2 regions of the Bacillus arachidis genome follow, and region 1 is predicted to be linked to the other one. Evidence: riboswitches for the same ligand, from Rfam matches in the RefSeq annotation. Region 1 holds a riboswitch; the other holds the start of a gene.
What was found. A riboswitch is a leader RNA that binds a small molecule or an ion and turns the genes downstream of it on or off. The one in region 1 is predicted to bind lysine.
Positions count from the first base shown of each region.

Region 2: another riboswitch for lysine. It lies ahead of QRY57_RS10250 (aspartate kinase); the one in region 1 lies ahead of QRY57_RS06060 (amino acid permease).

Region 1 is NZ_CP127376.1:858,653-862,904, reverse strand. Features, by position in the region: gene QRY57_RS06065 (AAA family ATPase) at 93-752, opposite strand; lysine riboswitch at 988-1,170, shown strand; gene QRY57_RS06060 (amino acid permease) at 1,322-2,737, shown strand; gene QRY57_RS06055 (ABC transporter permease) at 2,806-4,011, shown strand.
Region 2 is NZ_CP127376.1:1,711,840-1,716,091, reverse strand. Features, by position in the region: gene QRY57_RS10255 (MFS transporter) at 1-1,182, opposite strand, end outside; lysine riboswitch at 1,598-1,784, shown strand; gene QRY57_RS10250 (aspartate kinase) at 2,014-3,243, shown strand; gene QRY57_RS10245 (response regulator transcription factor) at 3,390-4,109, shown strand; gene QRY57_RS10240 (sensor histidine kinase) at 4,106-4,252, shown strand, end outside.

The DNA.
Region 1 (4,252 bases):
CCCCTTCACTTCATTTAGAGAAGATGGACTTCTCAGTTAAAATGGATACATCTATGTTGGAAAATCAAGTCGGATATATATTCTTTCATTCCCTATTCACTTATCTCATATGCTTTAGGGTTACTACTCATTACCCAATCCATTACATTCTCTAATAAAGATACAGAGTAATTATGTTGTTTTTCTAGATTCAAGCGAGACAAAATATCAAAAATACTTTTTGTATTTTCTTCAATACTCACTGCATCTACAAAATGGACTACATTAGGAGAAACAGTATTCATATATTGAAAATACTGCTTTTGTGGTTCTATAAGCCTTAGATGTTTTTCAAAGTTACTTCGTCTTTGGGTCGTATCATTTTCTTTCCTTTTTCTTAATTCTGTTTCACTTGTAGAAAGATGAATGTAGACACCCGGAAATCCTATCTGTTTCCGTTTCATTTGATTTACATAAAACTCTTTCAAAAACGGTAAAGTTTGTGGAAACTCCCCCTCATAAATCCAGTTATACCAAATGGGCTGAAAGATATCTCCATCAAATAAAACTACATCATACGATTTTAATTTTTCTTGTGCGAGTTGCCATCTTTCAACTTGCCTTTCGAGATACCAATTTTCCGGTTCAGGATTAGGGCGCTGAAATAAGAAATTTACTTCTGGAATCACATAAGCATTGTACAACTCCGCAATCCTTTTACACGTCGTCGTTTTACCAATACCACTGGCACCTTCTAAACAAATTAACGTCATACCGTACCTCCATTTACTAATTACTATGTAATTCTTTTTCCGAAACACGATTTCACTATTACGCTTCAATAGTTTAACACATAAATTAACCGAACTTTTTTTCTAAAAAATGCTCTCTTCTTTTACTAACAAATTGTTCGCTATAGTCTGACTATTACCATATCCATTGACGTATAAAAATACATTTGTTACCCTTGATTATGTTAATTTAATACATAAATCCTCATTCGTATCTCGGTGAGGTAGAGGTTGCAATCATTAAGAGTATCATTTCAGGAGATGTAGTGGCATCGATGAATGAATGGGAAAGGAATGGTTGCCGAAGTAAGACATGCCCACTGTGCATTCTTGCTGGGTCTGCTATTTAATAAATGCAGAACTGTCACAAACAATTTGTTTGTGGAGAGCTATCGAGAGGTATGTCGTGGGTTTCCTATAAGATAGAAAGCACGTAGCGACAATGACACGTGCTTTTTTTGTTTTGTATGAAGCTTACCTTACTTCCTTTTTGGAAGACATACATATCTCCTCGCTTGACTTGGTTATACTAACTTGGGAGGTATTCTTTTATGCAACAAAAAAAATGGGGCTTTTGGGTACTGACAGCATTTGTTGTCGGCAATATGGTTGGCGCTGGTATTTTCATGGTGCCTAGTACATTAGCACAAACAGCAAGCCCACTCGGTGTTACATTAGCTTGGTTAACAACAGGATTTGGTGTTTTAATGCTAGCTCTTGTTTTCGGTAATTTGGCAATTCGTCGTCCTGATTTAACAACAGGACCACAAAGTCATGCATATGCTTTATTCTCATCACCAAAAAAGAAAAAAATGGCTGGTTTCAGCATAGTTTGGGGCTACTGGGTCGCAAACTGGGCAAGTAATGTTGCTATTATTACATCTTTTGCAGGTTATTTATCACTCTTCTTCCCTATTATGAAAGATACACGTATCTTATTTTCAATCGGCTCTTTCGATGTGGAAGTTGGAAAACTGATTACATTCTGCATCTGTTCTTGCTTACTATGGGGAACACATATGATTTTAACAAACGGTGTAAACGGAGCCGGGAAATTAAACTTCCTAGCAACAACAACAAAGGTGACTGGATTCCTTCTATTTATCGTTGTTACTTTGTTTGCATTTCAAGCTTCTAAATTTGGACAATGGTACACACCAATGATTGATAAAGAAGGCGTGTCACATGGACTACTTTCACAAGTAAATTTAGCTGCCCTTACAACACTTTGGGCATTTATCGGTATTGAATCGGCCGTTCTTTTATCAAACCGTGCGAAATCGCCAAAAACGGTAAAACATGCTACTGTAGCTGGCTTATTAATAACTGTTGCCATTTATTTAGGAATTACAATTTTAACAATGGGTGTTCTTCACATTGATAAACTACAAACTTCTGAACGTCCATTAGCTGATGCATTAAATGCTGCAATGGGTCATGGCGGTGGGAAATTAATGGCACTACTTGCCCTTACTTCCCTATTCGGCTCTATCTTAGGCTGGATTTTATTAAGCTCAGAAGTACCGTATCAAGCGGCAAAAGAGGGGTTCTTCCCTTCCTTCTTTGCAAAAACAAATAAAAAAGGGAGTCCTATTTACTCATTACGATTAACAAACATTATGTCACAAGTATTCTTATTCTCAACATTATCAGGGACAATTGCTGAGGCCTATACATTCGTTATTACTGTCTCAACCTTAGCCTACTTAATCCCTTATCTCGTTTCACCGATCTTCCAATTAAAACTTGTTGTAACTGGTGAAACGTATAAAAATGAAATGAGCTCACGAATTATAGATGGTATTGTCGCATTCATTGCCCTTTGCTATGCACTATGGGTTATTAAAACGGGATCCTCAGATATAAAAACATTCCTTCTTGGAATTGGCTTATTTGTAATTGGTTTCGCCTTTTATCCATTAATGAATCGTGATCAAAAAAGAAATAAAAACGAACAAGTTGCTTAAAGCAATTTGTTCGTTTTTATTTTGGTACAAGAAAGAAACCTTTATAATAGATGATAGAGGTGAAAAACATGTCAATTGAAACGCTATGGAGCGATCGCTTTCAAAAACATCTTCAAAACAGCATAATGTATTTTTTCCGGATGATTAGTGGTTTATTGTATAGCTTCATCTTTATCTCGTGTATCGGTGCTTATTATTACGCCAAGTTTTTAAAAACAGCTCCTTCTAAAGGAATCTCATTATTACTCATCACAACTGTACTTACAATCGTTATAACGAGATGTAAGATCCGTACTTTTATCCAAAAGCCTGACGCTGTCTATTTACTGGCACTTGAAGAGAAATTAACACCTTATTTCAAACAATCTCTTTTCTATAATTACGCCATACAGCTTTTCCCATTACTATTTACGTTTCTAATCATTACACCGCTGGCAATACAAACATTACAGACACCTGTTCCATTCTTATGTACGATCTTTTTCATTTTAATGTTAATAAAAGGTTGGAACCTGTATATCAATTGGATATGGCGTGATCAATATAACAGCCAAATCTGGTTCATCATTCGATTCACTTGTAACGCACTGATTCTTTATATGCTCTTTCAGTCCGTATCAGTCGTTCTATTCGGTGCTGTTCTCTTGCTTCCAGCCTTTATACTTATTTATACAGTAAAACAACCAACAAAACGAATTAACTGGGAGTATATCATTGAACAAGAAGAAAAAATGGACATGCACTTTTACCAATTTGCAAGCTTTTTCACTGATGTTCCGCAGCTAAAAAAACAAGTAAAGAAAAGAAAATGGCTAACAAATTGGATAGAACCTATATTACATAAAAACCAATCTACTTTTTTATATTTGAACACTTTATCATTCTTACGTGCAAATGATTATTTTGGAATATACATTCGATTAACTGCCATTGGTTCTTTTATTTTATATTTCGTACCAAATATATTTGTAAAAGGCGCTATTACTTGTTGTCTCTTATATATGACCTCGATGCAACTGCGTTCCTTGTGGAAATATTTTTCGGGAAATACTATTGTGGCATTATATCCGATTGCATCTGAAGAGAGGGTACGTCAATTTCTTATTCTTTTATTTTCATTAGCAGTCGTTCAGCTAGCGGTATTTTCTATTATTATATTCGCTTCACTACAGCAGTTTTTACCTATCCTTTCAACTGTTATAGTCAGCATATTTTTTATTAAATTTATTATCGTACCAAAAACAAAAAAACGAATTTCTTCATCGGAAATTTAAATGAATGATTGTGTATTCTGAATGAAAAAACAGAAAGTGTAGCTAAAGCAGCTACACTTTCTGTTTTTTATTCTCAACAATTAAATAGCAAAACTAACTCTAGAAGATATGTACCTAGGATGATGTATCTTCAATTTATTGAACTACCCCACCTACCTCTACACGCGCCTGAGGTGGGGGATTCTCCTGTTTCGGTCCTAGCCAAAACAGTTCCCCTCGATAAAATTGTTTATAGAACCTA
Region 2 (4,252 bases), 850 kb from region 1:
CACCGTACCACCAATTATATTCGCCACCCAACCGACAACTACATACCCTAACGGTAATAATGCAAAAGACCCTAACATATCCAGACTTGCTACCCTTCCGAATGCTTCTTCTGGTACAAGTTCTTGCAAACTCGTTTCCCATATTAAACCGAAAATCATAATCCCAAACCCTTCTAATGCCATTAACCCTACTAATCCTGGCGCCCATGAAACGAAAGACATTAGTAAAAGTGACATCCCGCTAATGAGGACACCCCCATAGGCAAGCAATCCTCGTTTATGCCACCTCTGTCTCCCGCCAAAAATAAGAGCTGCCACAACAGCCCCCGCTCCAGAACATGCCATTCCAATCCCATAGACAAACGGTTCAAACTGATGATGTACATTAAATAGCCAAGGGATTAATACAACGATAATTCCTGCGTGGCAAATATTAATAAATGAAAATGCTAAAATTGTAATCCAAAGCCATGGATGGCTTTTTAATACAACAATCCCTTCTGTAAAATCTTTTTTGAAATTCATTTTTTGATTTGTTTGTTCCTGTACTTTTTTAGCTGTTACATCTTTTAAAAACAATAAACAAATAAAAGACAACAAATAAGTCAATGCATCTAAACCAAACCCAATTCCCGCTGATGCAACCGAAACAATAAGACCACCAAGCGCTGGACCTATTAAACGAACACCTTGATTACTCATTTGTGTTAATGCGTTAGCCGCATTCCGAATTTCCGGTACAAAGACCCTTGCTCTCACTGCTGCATATGCCGGTTGAAATAACCCATCCATTAGTCCATATATTGCCACTAGCACATATAAAATCGTGATTGTTAAAGTATCTGTAAACATAAGCACCGCAAGGGTTATCATCAATATGCATCGAACAATATCGGTAAATAACATTAGCTTAACTCGATTTATACGATCAACGATTAACCCCGAAAACGGTAAGACAAGAATATTCGGTAGCATATACATAGCCATCGTCGTTCCCATAACAACTGTTGATCCAGTCAATGTATATACGACTACTGGAAGAATTACCATTGTAATAGAACTTCCTAGAACGGAAAGAAGTTGCCCGATCCATAAGAAAGTAAAATGGCGTGATTTTGTAACAGGCAACAATAAATTACTTACATAACTCCCCTTATTTTCTGTTTGCACCTCTCCTTGCATATGTATCCCCTTCCTTTAAACATCTTCCTTCTTTTTCCTTTTATTATACATTTAATTTTCTCTTTTTTCTAATAATTAAGTCTTTAGATATGTAAACTACTAATATTTCGATTTATACTAAATTCAATTCATAAAATATACTATACAGAACTACACTGTATAATTGATATAGGGGCAATAAAACAACTATATAGAACCACTATCACCCCTTACCTCCCAATAGTTTCCAACATATTTCTAATCATCTACTTACACCGAACAATTCAATTATGCCAGTATACATAAACCATATAACCGAAAATGAATATACTTAATTTTCAAAATATTATTAAAGCACTTGATTTCCTAAAATATTTTAATTATTATAAAACAAATGTTACCAAATAACTTCATAAACCAAACACTCTCGCCCAAAACGTGAGATAGAGGTTGCAGTGCTTATAAGTATTCTAGAGGAGACACAGAGATGTCAATGAGTTTAGAAGAAAGGAAGTATTGCCGAAATTGATAAGTTTCTCTGCATTTATCAATTGGGGCTGTTTTCGAATAGAAACAGAACTGTCATATATACAGACGTGTATATATGAAGAGCTATCTACAAAAAAGAGATATCATGCTTTATATGATATTCTTTTTTGGCGGTTTTTTTATTAGCTCCTTTTTCTGTTTCCCTTTTCCTGTAACAGCACCATCCTCACTTATTTGAGATGGTGTTTTTTTGTTTTTCTTTCCGGTAACTACAGGAATATTTAGGGACTTATACATCTCTTTTATATGTTTTTACACCTTTCCTGATCAATTAATAAAAATGGATGAAAGAAGGAATTTGTAATGGAAACGATTGTTCAAAAATTCGGTGGTACTTCTGTTGGAAGTATTCAGCGCATTCAACATGTAGCAAATTTAATTATTGAAGAATATGAACGAGGACACGGTGTTGTTACAGTTGTCTCTGCAATGGGAAAAAGTACAGATGAACTCGTTACACTTGCTACCGCTATTACCGAAAATCCGAGTAAACGTGAAATGGATATGCTTTTAACAACTGGTGAACAAGTTACCATTTCTTTATTAACAATTGCACTGCAAGCAAAAGGGTACGACGCTATTTCACTAACTGGTTGGCAAGCTGGTATTACTACAGAATCTGTGCATAGTAGCGCACGGATTACTGATATTAATACAGAACGTATTCAATCACATCTACAAGAAGGAACAATTGTAATTGTCGCTGGTTTTCAAGGACGAAGCGAAGAAAACGAAATTACAACACTTGGCCGCGGTGGTTCTGATACAACTGCTGTTGCATTAGCAACGGCGCTGAAAGCGAAAAAATGCGACATTTACACAGACGTAACAGGTGTATACACGACTGATCCACGAGTTGTAAAAGACGCATATAAATTAGATGAAATTTCTTATGATGAAATGTTAGAACTCGCAAATCTCGGCGCTGGTGTACTACACCCACGTGCTGTTGAATTCGCAAAAAATCATAATGTAATTTTAGAAGTTCGTTCAAGTATGGAACAAGAAAACGGAACAATTGTAAGGGGAGAATGTAACATGGAACAACAATCGATCGTTAAGGGTATTGCATTTGAAGATAATATTACACGCGTAACAATTAAAGGATTAGAACAAGGATCGCTTTCAACTGTTTTCTCTACATTAGCTAAAGCCCATATTAATGTTGATATTATTATTCAAAGTATTACAAATGAAGGTACTGTTCATTTGTCTTTCTCAATTCACTCAAATGACTTACGAGAAACATTAGAAGTATTAGAACAAAATCAAGAAGCACTTCACTATGAGTCTGTAGAATATGAAAATCATCTAGCTAAAGTATCAATTGTTGGATCTGGTATGGTATCTAATCCAGGTGTTGCTGCTAGTATGTTCTCTACATTAAAGAATGAAAATATTCATATTAAAATGGTAAGTACATCTGAAATTAAAGTATCTGTTGTCATTGATCGCCTTAATTTAGTAGATGGTGTAGAAGCACTTCATCAATCATTTATGGCAAAAATTGCACCTATGGTACAAATGAATTAATTTGATTATCAAAATAACAACAAGGAATATTTCTTTGTTGTTATTTTTTCATCTAGCAAAATAGTATTATGTTACACTATTACATGTGAAATATTTTCCAAATATCTTTCTAACAGATTCGAAAAACATGTAAAGGTGGATCCATAATGAGAACAGAAAAAATCCTTTTAGTTGATGATGAACAAGGCATATTAGATATGTTAGTACTTACACTAAAGAAAGAAAACTTCACGCATATAACAACAGCTATAAATGGAGCCGAAACGTTGAACCTCATTAAAGGCCGTCCATTTGATATCATCTTACTCGATGTGATGCTACCCGATATAGACGGATTTGAACTATGTAGACAAATCCGCAATTACACAAATACTCCTATTTTATTTGTAACAGCCCGCTCTAGCGATTTAGATAAATTAACAGGACTAGGAATTGGCGGGGATGATTACATAACAAAACCATTTAATCCTTTAGAAGTTGCTGCCCGAATCAATGTCCAATTACGTAGACAAAATATGATACAAGAACATCGCCATGAAGAAAATTTGAACCTACATTTTGAATCCTTTTCTCTATATCCAAGCGAGGGACTGATAACAGTAAACGGTGAATCTGTCCATTGCACTGCTAAAGAACTAGAATTACTTACATTCTTATGCACACATCCAAATCGAATTTTTACTGCTGAACAATTGTACGAACAAGTATGGGGACTGACTTCCATAGGTGATGATAAAACAGTAGTAATGCATATTTCCAAATTACGTAAAAAAATAGAAGCAGATCCTAAATCCCCTATATACATTGTAAATTTGAGAGGAATTGGCTATAAATTTATCCCGCATACTAAGGAGCAACAAAAATGAAAATTGGTTTCAGGCTAGGCTTTCATTTTATTCGTAGTTTATGTATCGGTACTTTTTTTATGGGTATTTTTATGGCCATTTTTATGGAAGGCATACTACCTCTTATCGGAATAAACAAAGATAACAAAGACACGGAAGCTCTT